DNA from 2 places in the Tepidimonas sp. HKU78 genome. Region 1 is predicted to be linked to the other one. Evidence: predicted binding sites of a transcription regulator. Region 1 holds the regulator's gene; the other holds the start of a gene.
What was found. The regulator FNR, encoded in region 1, switches genes on or off when oxygen is low (the NO sensors DNR and NnrR bind a similar motif). The targets are predictions, from matches to a motif close to TTGATNNNNATCAA.
Positions count from the first base shown of each region.

Region 2: ACPYIS_RS08835 (fatty acid desaturase) is a predicted target of FNR. The motif match lies at 2,933-2,946, and genes of this name have one in related genera.

Region 1 covers NZ_CP187547.1:1,520,937-1,528,281, reverse strand. Annotated here, with positions in the region: gene ACPYIS_RS07695 (sulfite exporter TauE/SafE family protein) at 1-297, opposite strand, end outside; gene hemN (oxygen-independent coproporphyrinogen III oxidase) at 341-1,735, opposite strand; gene fnr (fumarate/nitrate reduction transcriptional regulator Fnr) at 1,946-2,668, shown strand; gene ACPYIS_RS07680 (hypothetical protein) at 2,643-2,966, opposite strand; gene ACPYIS_RS07675 (nitrogen fixation protein FixH) at 3,002-3,295, opposite strand; gene ccoG (cytochrome c oxidase accessory protein CcoG) at 3,362-4,780, opposite strand; gene ccoP (cytochrome-c oxidase, cbb3-type subunit III) at 4,866-5,771, opposite strand; gene ACPYIS_RS07660 (cbb3-type cytochrome oxidase subunit 3) at 5,794-5,931, opposite strand; gene ccoO (cytochrome-c oxidase, cbb3-type subunit II) at 5,944-6,639, opposite strand; gene ccoN (cytochrome-c oxidase, cbb3-type subunit I) at 6,659-7,345, opposite strand, start outside.
Region 2 covers NZ_CP187547.1:1,756,208-1,763,552, reverse strand. Annotated here, with positions in the region: gene ACPYIS_RS08845 (symmetrical bis(5'-nucleosyl)-tetraphosphatase) at 1-138, shown strand, start outside; gene ACPYIS_RS08840 (DEAD/DEAH box helicase) at 89-1,594, opposite strand; gene ACPYIS_RS08835 (fatty acid desaturase) at 1,706-2,815, opposite strand; gene rpsT (30S ribosomal protein S20) at 3,056-3,352, shown strand; gene ACPYIS_RS08825 (DUF3579 domain-containing protein) at 3,537-3,881, opposite strand; gene ACPYIS_RS08820 (aspartate aminotransferase family protein) at 4,108-5,304, shown strand; gene argF (ornithine carbamoyltransferase) at 5,301-6,248, shown strand; gene ACPYIS_RS08810 (YkgJ family cysteine cluster protein) at 6,276-6,590, shown strand; gene pap (polyphosphate:AMP phosphotransferase) at 6,587-7,345, opposite strand, start outside.

The DNA.
Region 1 (7,345 bases):
CTGCCACAGCAGCACCAGCCCGAGCACGAACGCCGCCACGTGCATCATGGTCCACACCGGCCGCAGCACCGCGGTCTGCTGCCCCAGCCAGCCCATGCCCTGTACCGTGCCGCCCGCCAACGCCCCCAGCAGCGCATAGCCGGCCAGCCGGCTGAACTGCCACGTCCACAGCGCCCGCTGCGGGTGCGGGCCAGCGGCACGGGCAATACCCGCGCAGGCGGCACCACACATGGTCACGCAGTGCGGGCCGCCGACCAGCCCCATCACCAGGGCCGACAGCGTCATCGAGGTCAGCATGGCACGATGCTAACAGCCCGCGGCTGGGCCTGCCGGTAGCACCTCAAATGATCTTGGAAAACCGCGCCCGGTCTTGATCGACCTGCAAGTAGCGGTCGAACACCATGGCGACGGCGCGCACCAAATACCAGCCCGTGGGCGTCACTTCGATGTGGGCATCGCCGATGCGTACCAGCCCATCGCGCTCGAACGCGCGCAGCTGCTCCAGCTCGCGCGCGAAGTGCTGGCGAAAATCGATCAGGTGCGCCAGATTGATCGACTCGAAATCGACCAACCCCTGGCACATGATGGCCATGATCACACTGCGGCGCAACAGATCCTCGCGCGTCAGCGCCAGCCCGCGCACGATGGGCAGCCGCCCTTGGTCGAGCGCGTCGTAGTACTCCTCCAGCGTCTTGGCATTTTGGCTGTAGGTGGCGCCGATGCGGCCAATGGCCGATACCCCCAGCGCGATCAGGTCGCAATCGGGCTGCGTGCTGTAGCCCTGAAAGTTGCGGCGCAGCCGCCCCTGCCGCTTGGCCACCGCCAGCGCATCGTTGGGCAACGCAAAATGGTCCATGCCCACGTACACATAACCCACGGCACTCAGATGGTCGAGCGACAGCGACAACATGGCCAACTTGTCCGCCGGACTGGGCAACTCCGCCGCGTGGATGCGCCGCTGCGGCTTGAAGCGCGCCGGCAGATGCGCATAAGCGTAGAGCGCGATGCGATCCGGCCGCAGGCGCTCGACGAGCTCGAGCGTGCGCCGAAACGACTCTGGGGTCTGCTGAGGCAGTCCGTAAATGAGGTCGACGTTGACCGACTCAAAGCCGATCTCGCGCGCCGCGGCCACGAGGGCGAACACCTGCTCGGCCGGCTGAATCCGGTGCACCGCCCGCTGCACCGCGCCATCGAAGTCCTGCACGCCAAAACTCAGGCGGTTGAACCCCAGTTGGTGCAGATGGGCCAAGCGCTGCGCGGTCACCGTGCGGGGGTCGACCTCGATCGAATACTCGCCCCCAGGGACGAGTTCGAAGTGGCGCCGGATCATCGCCATCAGGTCGGACAACTCCGCGTCGCTGAGGAAGGTCGGCGTGCCCCCCCCAAGGTGCAGCTGCGTCACGCGGTGCCCGCGCCCGACGTGTTCGGTCTGCAATTCCAGCTCGCGCGACAGGTAGCGCAGGTACTCCGCCGCGCGTTCGTGGTGCTTGGTCACCACCTTGTTGCATGCGCAGTAGTAGCACAGCGACTCGCAAAACGGGATGTGTACATACACCGACAGCGGCAGCGCCAGCGACCCCGCTCGCCGCTGTTGCAGGGCTTGCACGTAGTCACGCTCGGTAAACGCTTCGACAAACCGGTCCGCCGTCGGGTAGGACGTGTAGCGCGGGCCCGGAATGTCGAACCGGCGCAGCAGATCTTCGTCGATGACGTGTTTCACGGCGGGCAGCTCCATAGGCGACGAACTGTGCACCAGCGTAGCCTTGCGTGGGTTGACGTGAGTCAAACCCCCTGCGGGAGCGACGTTCCCCAAAACCCTGCAGGGCATGGGCCCACCGCACGGGGCGGCACGCGCATCGGGTTGTTATGATCGGGCGCATATCGTTCATGGCGAGTCTGCGCCTCGTTTCACCCACCTCTGCCTCACACCGGCCCCCATCGCCTCATGGATCTGCACAGCATCAAGGTCGCCTGCTCCAGCTGCAACCTGCGCGAGCTCTGCATCCCGGTCGGCCTCAAGCCGGACGAGATGGAGCAGCTCGACAACCTGATCAGCACGCGTCGCCGGGTGCGGCGGGGCGGGACCCTGTTTGCCGCGGGCGACGGCTTCACGTCGCTGTACGCGGTACGATCCGGATTTTTCAAGACCGTGGTCACGACGGCGGACGGCCGCGATCAGGTCACCGGGTTTCAAATGGCGGGCGAAATCCTGGGGCTCGATGGCATCGTGCAGGACAAGCACTCGTGCTCGGCCGTGGCGCTCGAAGACGCCGAGGTGTGCGTGCTGCCATTCGACAAGCTCGAGCAGCTCTCGCGCGAGTTCAGCACGCTGCAGCACCACGTACACCGCATCATGAGCCGCGAGATCGTACGCGATCAAGGCGTCATGCTATTGCTGGGCAGCATGCGCGCCGAAGAACGACTGGCGGCTTTTTTGCTCAACCTCGTGCAGCGCCTGCATTCGCGCGGCTTTTCACGCACCGAGATGGTGTTGCGCATGACGCGCGAGGAAATCGGCAGCTACCTGGGAATGAAGCTCGAGACGGTCAGTCGTACGTTTTCGCGCTTTCAGGACGAGGGCATCATCGAAGTCAAGCAGCGCTACGTTCGCATCCTCGACCCGGACGCGCTCGCGGCCATTGTCAACCAGAGCCGCGAGGAGAATTAAGCGGGGAGTTGAGCGGCGCGTTGCGCGCGCAGTCAGCCGGGCGCTGATCTGGCGGCACCGGGCAGCGGTTGATTTCCCACGGCGACAGCGACAACAGCGTGGTAAGCGCGCTCGACGCCATGGTCAGCGCCCAAAAAATGAAGAACGCGACCGTGTAGACCGCCTGCCGCGACCAACCGAGCGATTCGCCCGCCCAGTGCAGATCGTGGGGATCGACGAAGGCGAACACCACCATTTCGATCACAGCCGCCATCAAAAAAGCGGGCCAAGCAATCCACATCACGCGTTGGGCCAGCATCGACAGTCTCCTCTTTGTTGTTGCCCCGCGCCGCCTCAATCGTCTTTAGGCAACGTCGGGGACACGACGTGGTTACGCGCCTGGTTGGCAGGCAGCACCGCTTTTTCGGCCTGCAGGCGCTCCTCCGGCGTCATGCGCTCCGGCGCGACCGCGACCGGCGCCGGCATCGCCTCGCGCGGCAGCACGGGGTCTGGATTGCGCACGGCGATCGTGACCGTCACGATGGACGCGATCACGACCACCAAGGGGCCACCGATGACCATCCAGACCATGGGCTCGCGGTACCAGGGTCGGGAAGGGGCGGATGACGCGGAGGGCGTACCAGACATGGTGGACATAGTGTAGGCCTTTGGCGAGTACTTTGGGATACGGATCAACCCGAATACCCTGGGGGGTCATCGGGGTATCAGGAAGGTGGTTTTCTCGCGCATGGCGATCGAGCCGTCGGCGGTGCGGAAAGTCATAACGATGGGGTGAGAGCCGGGCTGCAACCCCGGGGGAACCTGCACACGTACCGGCACCGAGCGCACCTCGGTGGGCAGCAGATGTACGACGGGATCCGACGCGAGCGTCACCCCCGGCAAGCCCTCGACCGCCACCTGCAGCTCGCGCTCGGACTCGGACGCGTTCATGAACTGCACGCGGTAGACGTTTTCGATCCGGCCCATCTCGACCATGCGGGCCAGCGCGCCACGGTCCCGGATGACGTCGACCTTGAGCGGTACCCGCATCCACAGACTGACACCGAGCGCCGCCACGATGGTGAGCAAAATGGCACTGTAGATCAAGACGCGCGGACGAAACGCCCGGCGGATCATCTGGGCGCGGCTCCAGTGGTTGGCCATGCCGTTTTGGGTCGAGTACTTGACCAGCCCCTTGGGATAGCCCATCTTCTCCATCACCTCGTCGCAGACGTCGGCGCAGGCACCGCAACCGATGCACTCGTACTGCAGACCATTGCGGATGTCGATGCCGGTGGGGCACACCTGCACGCACAGTGTGCAGTCAATGCAGTCACCTAATCCCAACGCCTTCGGGTCAGCCGACTTCTTGCGCGCGCCGCGCGGCTCGCCGCGCTCGGCGTCGTAGGTCACGATCATCGTGTCCTTGTCGAACATGGCGCTCTGGAAGCGCGCATACGGGCACATGTATTTGCAGACCTGCTCGCGCATGTAGCCCGCGTTGCCGTAAGTGGCAAAACCGTAGAAGAAAATCCAGAAGGTCTGCCACGGACCCAGGTTCCACTCGAGGACGGCAGCGCCCAACTCACGGATGGGCGTGAAATAACCCGCAAACGTAAACCCGGTCCAGAGACCGAACACAATCCATGCGATCTGTTTGCCGCCCTTGCGTGCCAGCTTACGCAGGCTCCAGGGCTCTTGGTCCAGTCGCATGCGCGCCGAACGGTCACCCTCGAAGAGCTTTTCCATCCACAGGTAAATCTCGGTGTACACCGTCTGCGGACACGCGTAACCGCACCACAGCCGGCCGGCGATGGCGGTAAACAGGAACAGCGACAGCGCCGACACCACCAAAATACCCGTCAGGTAGATGAAATCCTGCGGATACAGCACGAGCCCGAAAATGTAGAACCGGCGCGCCTCCAGATCGAACAGCACCGCCTGCCGCTGCCCCCATTGCAGCCAGGGCAACCCATAGAAGACGAGCTGCGTCAGCCAGACGAAGACCCAACGCCAACGAGCGAACGTACCCGTCACCGAACGCGGGTAGAGCTTTTTGCGCGCAGCGTACAGGGAAATCTCCACCGCTTCGTCGGTGGAGGCAGAGCTGGGAATGTTGGCGGCCGTGTTCATGGAGTCACCTCGTGCCGGCGAAACAAAAACCGGTCGGAGTATGGTACCCCGACCGGATGCCCAAGGGTTTGACTTTGAACAAACCTCAGTTCGCGTTCGACAGCTTCCAGACGTAGCCCGTCAGCACGTGGATCTGGTCCGGCGTCAGTAGCGCGTTTTGCGCCGGCATCACGTTGTTGATACCCTTCTCGATCGCGCGGACGATCGCCTCCTCCCCCCAACCGTGCAACCAGATCTGATCGGTCAGGTTGGGCGCGCCGGTGGCATGCATGCCTTTGCCGTCCGCGCCATGGCAGGCCGCGCACGCGCCCCACTTGGCCGCCCCCTGCGAAGCACGAACGCTGTCGTGTGGGCTACCTGAGAGGCTCAACACGTAGTGAGCGAGGTTGCGGACATCCTCAGCCGTGCCGACGGCGGCAGCCATCGGCGGCATGATGCCCTGCCGGCCCTCGACGATTGTCTTGTGGATGTACTCGGGGCTACCGTCACCGCCCAGCCAGTCGGCATCCGTCAGGTTGGGGAAGCCCTTGCTGCCGCGGGCATCCGAACCGTGGCACTGCGCGCAGTAGTTCATGTACAGGCGCTCCCCCACGGCCATGGCCTGCTGGTCTTTGGCCAAGTCCTTCGGGTCCATGCCGCGAAACTTGGCGTACAGCGGCTCCACCGCTGCCAGCGCCTTGTTGCGCTCCACTTCCCACTGACCATGGGACGACCACCCTAGCTGGCCCTGCGACTTGCCGAACATGGGGTACAGCAGTCCATAGGCCAACGCAAACACGACCGTGATGATGAACAGGTACACCCACCACCGCGGCAAGGGGTTGTTCATCTCGCGCAGGTCGCCGTCCCAGACGTGCCCGGTGGTGTTGTCGGCCGCGGCGATCACCCGCGTCTTGCCGCTCGCCCATAGGAAGAAGGCGCACGCCAAGATGCTGACGAGGGTGACCCCGGCCACGAAGAGATGCCAGAAATCGCTGATGAAATCGCTCATGATGATGCTCTCCTGTCAGGGCTCACTCGTCCTGGAACGGCAGCCGTGCCGCTTCCTCGAACCGGGCCCGGTTTTTCTTGGACCAGGCCCATGCCCAGATGCCGACGAAAGTCACGAGGCTCAGCACCGTGACGATGACGCGCAGGTCATTGACGTCCATGGTCGGCCTCCGTCATTGCTGGGTCACGGTGCTGGGCGCATCGGCCTGTGCCGCCTGCGCTGCCTGGGGCTTGGCCAGCTTGTCCCACGAGCGCGCGGTGCCCAATCCCTGCAGGTACGCAATCAGCGCCTCCATTTCGGTCTTACCCTGCACCTCCTCGACCGCCTTGGCGATCTCTTCATCCGTGTAGGGCACGCCCAGCTTGCGCAGCGCCTGCATCTTGGCGGGCAGCGACTCGGCGTCCACCGTGCGGCGCTCCAGCCACGGGTAGGCGGGCATGTTGGACTCGGGCACCAAGTCGCGCGGGTTGATCAGGTGCACCCGGTGCCACTCGTCCGAGTAGCGGCCGCCCACGCGCGCCAGATCCGGACCCGTACGCTTGGAGCCCCACTGGAACGGGTGGTCGTAGACGAACTCACCCGCGACCGAGTACGGGCCATAGCGCAGCGTCTCGGCATGGAACGGACGCACCATCTGCGAATGGCAGACATAGCAACCCTCGCGCACGTAGATGTCGCGCCCGGCCAGTTGCAGCGCCGGGTAGGGCTTGACGCCCTCGATCGGCTTGGTGGTCGAGTGCTGGAAAAACAGCGGGACGATCTCTACCAACCCCCCGACCGATACCACCAGCGTGATGAGGACGATCATGAGGAAATTGTTGGTCTCGATGCGCTCGTGACCGCTGGGCTTGTGGTCTTGTGCAGCCATGGTGTTTCCCTTTCCTCCATCAGTGAGCCGGGGCGGGGATGGCCACGGGCTCGATCTTGCCCTGCGTGGCGGTCTTCCAGACGTTCCACGCCATCACGAACATGCCAGCCAGGTACAGCACGCCACCCAGCAAGCGGATCACATAGAACGGATAGCTGGCCTTGACGGACTCGACGAAGGTGTAGGTCAGCGACCCATCGGGGTTGACGGCACGCCACATCAGGCCCTGCATGACGCCGGCGATCCACATGGCGGCGATGTAGAGCACGATGCCGATGGTGGCGACCCAGAAGTGCAGCTCGATGGCCTTGACGCTGTACATCTGCTTTTGCCCAAACAGGCGCGGAATCAGGTAGTACATCGAGCCCATGGTCACCAAGCCCACCCAGCCCAGGGCACCGGAGTGCACGTGGCCGATGGTCCAGTCGGTGTAGTGGCTCAGGGCGTTGACGGTCTTGATCGACATCATCGGTCCTTCGAACGTGGACATGCCGTAGAACGACAGCGACACGATCAGGAAGCGCAGGATCGGGTCATCACGCAGCTTGTGCCACGCGCCGGACAGCGTCATGATGCCGTTGATCATGCCGCCCCAGGACGGCGCGAGCAGGATGAGCGAGAACACCATGCCCAGCGACTGCGCCCAGTCGGGCAGCGCGGTGTAGTGCAGGTGGTGCGGACCCGCCCACATGTAGGTGAAGATCAA
Region 2 (7,345 bases), 240 kb from region 1:
CTGGACACGGGCTGTGTGTGGGGAGGTTCGTTGAGCGCCGCACGGCTGCCCGACGACACACCACCGGGAACCGCCGCTGGTGTGGAAATCATCCAGATACCGTGTCCGCAGGCGCGGGTGCCGGGGCGGGAGGGCTAGCGACTGCCTGCGGGACGCGCAACAGCGCTGCCACTTTGCGCTTGGGTCGGATGTACGCGGACAAACCCTTCGGCGCCGGTGCCTTGACGGGTTGTTCCCAATCCGGACGGACGTCCGGCGGCAGCGATGGCTCATAGGGCTGGTCGAGCAGCGGATCGGCGGGGGCACGGCGCGTCGACGCCGCACGCGCCGGGCGCGCGGCTGCCGGTCCAGACGTAATCCTCTCGCGTGTCGGCTCCGCAAGAGCGGGCGCCGAGGCCGCTGCGCGCGCCCCCTCGGCACTGCGCGGCGGCCGCGCACGGGAGCGGCGCTCGTCGTCGATGTCCAACGGCTCGACCTCGACCTTGCGGCCGATGAGTTTTTCGATCTCGGCCAGCAGACGGGCATCCTTGGCACTCACGAACGACACCGCCAACCCCGAGGCACCGGCGCGACCCGTGCGGCCGATACGGTGAACGTAATCTTCCGCGTTGAACGGGATGTCGACGTTGAACACCGCCGGCACATCCTTGATGTCGAGCCCGCGCGCGGCGACGTCGGTACACACCAACAGATCGACCTGCCCCTGCTTGAACGCGTCCAGCGCCTTGAGGCGCTCGTCCTGGCTCTTGTCGCCGTGCAGTGCGGCCACCCGCAACCCGTCGCGCTCCAACGCACGCGCCAGTCGCGCGCAGCCCAGCTTGCTGTTGACGAAGACAAACGCTTGCGTCACCTGGTGCTCGCGCAAGAGCTGCTTGAGCGCCTGGCGTTTGTCCTCTTCCTCGACGCGGAAAAAGCGTTGCTCCACGGTCGAGGCCGTGGTGTTGGCACGCGCGACCTCGATGACCACCGGGTCTTGCAGGTAGCTGGCCGCCAGGCGCTTGATCTCCGGCGAAAAGGTGGCCGAAAACAGCAACGTCGTGCGCTGCTTGGGCAGGTACGACAAGATGCGCTGCAGATCAGGCAAAAACCCGATGTCGAGCATCCGGTCCGCCTCGTCCAGCACCACATACTCGACTTGGTTGAGTACGGCCGTCTTGGCCTCGATGTGGTCGAGCAAGCGGCCAGGCGTGGCCACCAAGACCTCTACGCCCTTGCGCAGCTCTTCCACCTGTGGCTTCATGTCCATGCCGCCGAACACCACGGCGCAGCGCAGCGGGGTGTATTTGGCGTAGAGCTTGATCTGCTGCGCCACCTGGTCAGCCAGCTCGCGCGTGGGCAGCAGCACCAGCGCGCGCACCGGATGGCGCGCCGGCGATGTGGAGGTGTTGGCATGGCGCAACAGCCGCTGCAGCAACGGCAGCGAAAACGCCGCCGTCTTGCCGGTGCCGGTCTGCGCGGCGCCCATGACGTCGCGCCCTTGCAGCACGACGGGAATGGCCTGCGCCTGTATGGGCGTCATCGCCGTATAGCCCATCTCGGCCACGGCGCGCGCCAGGGGATCGGCCAGATTCAATTCGGAAAAAGCGTGCGTCATCGGGCGCTATTGTCGCACCGCATCACAGGCGGCGCCAAATGCGCCATGCCATGGCGGCCGGCGCCCCCGTGGCCGATGGCTGCTGCGCAGCGACAACGTCCGGCCCACCACTCAGGCGTACGATGGTGCAGGATCGCTGGTGGGGCGGCCCTGGAAGTCGGTCCAGCAGCGGCGCGTAAAGTCGTACAGCTTGCAGCGGCGTGCCGTATCGAAGTACCAGCGCCAGCTGAAGCGCTGAATGATGATGCGGCCGGGCAGCATGTCCTCCAGCTTCTTCTGGGCCTGCTTGAGCTTGTACAGCGGTACGCTCATGTCCACGTGGTGCGCCGTGTGCTCCATGATGTGGTGCATCAGCGCACCGACGCGTAGCGGGAACTCCAGGTGCACCGTGGTGGACACGAACGGCGCCGCCTTGGCCCAGGCGGCCTTGTCGTCGTGCCACTGCACCGCCGGGTGGGTGTGGTGCACGTACACCACGAAGCCGATCATCGCGTTCCAGAACACGAAGGGCACCACGAAGCCCATGACCACCTGCAGCCACACCGACTGCCCCGTGGCCAGCGCCGCCCAGACCATGCCGCCGATCCACAGCAGCCCGACGCCGAGCACGAACACGCCATCCCAGAAGAACTCAGGCCGGCGCGTGCCCATATAGGTCTTGCGCGGGAAGAACATGCGCAGCCACCACATCTCGATGAAGTAGTACAGCGCGGGGCCCCAGCCGCTGCGGTAGATACGCTCCAGCAGACGGCGGCCGGGCGACAGCGCGTCGAACTCGGCCTTGGTCAGCGGCGCCCAGACGAAGTCCACTCCCTTGAGGTTGGTGTAGCCGTGGTGCACCACGTTGTGGCCGACCTCCCACAGGCTGTAGGGCGTCAGCGACGGAATCATCGCGATGCGACCCAGCACCTTGTTCAAGCCGCGGTGCGGCGTGTAGCTCTGGTGGCAGGCGTCGTGCCCGATGATGAACAGCCGCCCGATGACGAAGCCCGCAGCCAACCCGCACAACAGCTTGGCCCACCACGCCTCAAACACGATCGTCCCCGCGATCAACGCCGCGAAGATGGCCCAATCCAGCAGCAACAAGGCGATGGCGATGGCCGTGCGGCGCTCGCCGAGCGGTGTGATCCAGCTGCGGATGACCTTGCGGTGGGGCAGCGGCTGCCCCGGAGGAATGGGTTGGGACGCCTCGGGCGCGGACACGTTGGAGGTCACAGACATGGCGAAATCGGAAAACGCAAACGATGGACGAACCGGATCTCGGACGGCACGGCACGCACCGACCACTCTCGAGATCCACGCGCGCGTCGAAGTATGCCCGAACAAGCTTGCACCCACTTGACTTCGGTCAATCGATGAATGCTTGCGCTTCGGCGCAAACGCCAGCCCCAAGAAATTCTTGCGCGCCTTATAATGGAGGACTTTGCTGGCAACATCCACCAACCCCACAGGAAACGATTCATGGCAAGCAAATCCAAAAAGTCCCCGCGCTTGGCCTCCGGCCGCAAGCGCGCCCGTCAAGACACCAAGCTGAACGCGCACAACAGCTCGCTGCGCTCGCGCTACCGCACCGCGATCAAGAAGGTCGAGAAGGCCGTCGCCGCTGGCGACAAGGCCCAGGCGACCGCGCTGTTCGCCCAGATGCAGTCGATCGTCGACACCATCGCCGACAAAGGCATCTTCCACAAAAACAAGGCCGCCCGCGACAAGAGCCGCCTGTCGGCGAAGGTCAAGGCCCTGGCCACCGCTGCCGCCTGACGGCGACACACCCCCCGCCCGGATGCCGGTGGCCGCCAGCCACCGCCCATCCGCCGTTTGGACCGGGTGCGCTGCCAGCAAAGCCGCACCGAACAGGCCGCCGAGGCGACAGCCCGGCGGCCTGTTTCCATTGGGAGGGTCGCTCGCGCACCCGCCGCCGCGGCGCGCATCCCCCACGCCCGCGTCAGCGCGAACGCCCCGCCGACGACTCGGTCGACGGCGCCTCGGGCAGCAGGCACGCCTCGGTCACGACCAAGTCGTTGTCGCGCGCGAACCCCATCACGAAGTCCCATGCCCGCACGTCGTAATCGCGCAACGCCCGGTCGACGACCACGCACTTGATGCCATTGACGACGGTGGGAATCACCCAAGGCGAATAGCGCAGGTGCCCGCCAGGCCCCTGCCCGGCTTGGGGATGAAACGGGCTCATGACACCCGCCAGCCGCTCGGCCCAATCGCTGGGACGAAACGTCCGGCCACTGCGGGTGACCCCCTGGATGAAGACTTGTTGGGCGTTGGGCGTGACCATCGCGCTGAATGGGCCCCTTGCCGGTGGGCAAGCGGCCATGGTTGGGGTGGACTTCGGCTCCCGCGCGGGGGCCGCGGCAACGCGAGGATCGCTCCCGTCGCCTGACAAGTATTGTATCTTATATAAGACTTGACGCACCCGACGGCAACCCCGCTGCAGAGACAAGAACTAGAATCCAGCGTTGGCCCGCTGGCATTTCTCACCCCAAATCAAAACCCGCACGCCCATGAACGCTCCTGCCGAACCCCACGTGATGTCCACCTACGCCCGCGTGCCCATCATGCTGTCGCATGGGCGCGGCTGTCGTGTCTGGGACGTGGAGGGCCGCGAGTACCTCGACGCGCTGGCGGGTATCGCGGTCAACACGCTGGGCCACGCCCACCCGCGCCTGGTCAAGGCGTTGCAAGAGCAAGTCGAGCGACTCATCCACATCAGCAACTACTACCACCACCCGCTGACCGAGCCGCTGGCCGCCGCGCTGTGCGAGCGCAGCGGGCTGGACAAGGTGTTCTTCTGCTCCACTGGGCTGGAGGCCAACGAGGCGGCGCTGAAGCTGGCGCGCAAGTTCGGCCACGACAAGGGCATCGATCGCCCCCAAATCGTCGTATACGAAAAAGCCTTCCACGGCCGCTCGATCGCCACCCTGTCGGCCACGGGCAACCCCAAGGTGCAAGCGGGCTTCGAGCCGCTGGTCGAGGGCTTTATCCGCGTGCCCATCAACGACCTTGATGCCCTGCGCGCGGCCACCGCGGGCAACCCCAACGTGGTGGCGGTGTTTTTCGAGGCGATCCAGGGCGAAGGCGGTGTCCACCCGCTGTCGCCGGAATACATGGCCGGCGTGCGCGCGCTGTGCGACGAGCACGACTGGCTGCTCATGATCGACGAGGTTCAGTGCGGCATGGGGCGCACGGGCAAATGGTTCGCGCACCAATGGGCCGGCATCCGGCCCGATGTCATGCCGCTGGCCAAAGGGCTGGGCTCGGGTGTGCCCATCGGCGCGGTGGTTGCGGGCCCCAAGGCAGCCCACATTTTTCAGCCGGGCAACCACGGCACCACGTTCGGCGGCAACCCGCTGGCCATGCGCGCGGGGCTGGAGACGATCCGCATCATGGAAGACGAGGGGCTGCTGGACAACGCGGCCAAGGTCGGCACCCATCTGCACACCCAACTGTGGGCGGCGCTGCACGGGGTGCCGGGCGTGCGCGAGATCCGCGGCAAAGGGCTGATGCTGGGCATCGAGTTGGACCGCCCGTGCGGCGACTTGGTGCAGCGGTGTGCGCGGGCCGGCCTGTTGCTGTCGGTCACGGCCGAGCGGGTGATCCGCCTCGTGCCGCCGTTGATTCTGACGCACGCCGAAGCCGACGAAATCGTGGCCAAACTGGTGCCGCAGGTGCGGGCCTTCCTGAACGAGACGAGCGCATGAAACACTACCTGCAGTTCAAGGACTTGACCGCCGACGAATACGCGTATTTGTTCGTGCGCGCGGCGTTCGTCAAGCACAAGTTCAAGGCGGTCGAACGCTACCAGCCATTTGCCGACCCCGACCGCACGTTGGCCATGATCTTCGAGAAGGCGAGCACGCGCACGCGCGTGAGCTTCGAGGCGGGCATGTACCAGATGGGTGGCTCCGTCGTGCACCTGACCACGGGCGACAGCCAGCTTGGCCGCAGCGAGCCCATCGAGGACACCGCGCGCGTCATCAGCCGCATGGTCGACCTCGTCATGATCCGTACCTTCGAGCAAAGCAAGATCGAGCGCTTTGCCGCACACTCGCGCGTGCCCGTCATCAACGGGCTAACCAACGAGTTTCACCCCTGCCAGATCCTGGCCGATCTGTTCACCTGGCTGGAGTACCGCGGCCGACGTGCCGACGGCTCGATCGACCCCGCGGCGCTGCGCGGCATCACCGTGGCCTGGGTGGGCGACGGCAACAACATGGCCAACACCTGGCTGCAAGCGGCGCAGATTCTGGGCTTTCGCGTGCACATCAGCACGCCCCGCGGCTATGAGGTCGACCCCGCGGTGGCCGGTGTGCCGCCGGGCGACTTCTGGCAGGTGTTCGACGACCCGATGGACGCCTGCCGTGGCGCCGACCTGGTCACCACCGACGTGTGGACGAGCATGGGCTTCGAGGCCGAAAACGAGGTGCGCAAGCAAGCGTTTGCCGCCTGGTGCGTGACCCCGGCCATGATGGCGGTGGCGAAGCCGGACGCCTTGTTCATGCACTGCCTGCCCGCCCACCGCGGCGAAGAGGTCGCGGCCGAGGTGATCGATGGACCTCAGTCCGTCGTCTGGGACGAAGCCGAAAACCGCATGCACGTGCAAAAGGCCTTGATGGAGTATTTGCTGCTGGGCCGCCTGGCCTGAAACACCCGTCGCCCCCATCGGACGCCCATGAGCGACTGCCTGCGCTGTGGCGCGTGCTGCGCCCATTTTCGCGTCGACTTCTCCGTTTACGAAACCGCCTCGTGCGGCGGCAGTGTCCCCGATGGCTTGGTGGTGGAGGTGGCAGGTGCCACGGTGCGCATGCGCGGCACCGATCACTGGCCACCGCGCTGTGCGGCGCTGACGGGCACACTCGGCGAGCGCGTCGCCTGTGCCATCTACGAGTGGCGCCCGTCACCGTGCCGCGAGTTCGAGGCCGGCAGCGACGCGTGCGCGCGGGCCCGCGCGCGGCATGGCTTGCCCGCCCTGGCTGCGGACGGCTAGACCCCGTGCTTGCGCGGCTGCCGCTGCAACGCCGCCTCGACCTGCTGACACAGCGTGCGCAGCACCTCGATGCGTGACCACAGCTTGTCGTCCGACGCCACGATGTGCCATGGCGCCACCCGGGTCGAGGTGCGATCCACCATGTCCTGCACCGCGCGCTCGTAGGCGGGCCACTTTTCCCGGTTGCGCCAATCCTCGGGGGTGATCTTGAACTGCTTGTGCGGTGTCGTCTCGCGCTCGCGAAAGCGCCGAAGCTGCTCCTCAGGCGTGATGGCCAGCCAGAACTTGACGATGATCACGCCCGCCTCGGCCAGCTCCTCCTCGTAGGCATTGATCTCGCCGTAAGCGCGCATCCAGTCGGCCTCGCTGCAAAAGCCCTCCACCCGCTCCACCAATACCCGGCCGTACCAGGAGCGGTCGAAGATGACCGCCCGACCATGGGGCGGAATGTAGCGCCAGAAGCGCCACAGATAGGGCTGGGCGCGCTCGTTTTCGTTCGGCGCGGCCACCGGCACCACCCGATAAAAGCGTGCATCGAGCGCTTGCGTGATGCGCCGGATGGTGCTGCCCTTGCCCGCCGCGTCCATGCCTTCGAACACCACCACCAGCGAGCGCTCGCGCAGGCGCGCGTCGCGGCTGAGCAGATTCAAGCGGCCCTGCCAGCGCTCGAGCAACCGGTCGTAGCGCTCGCGCGGCAGGCGCCGGCTGTAGTCTTGCGCCCGCAGCAACGTCACGTCATCCGTGCCCGTCTCGAT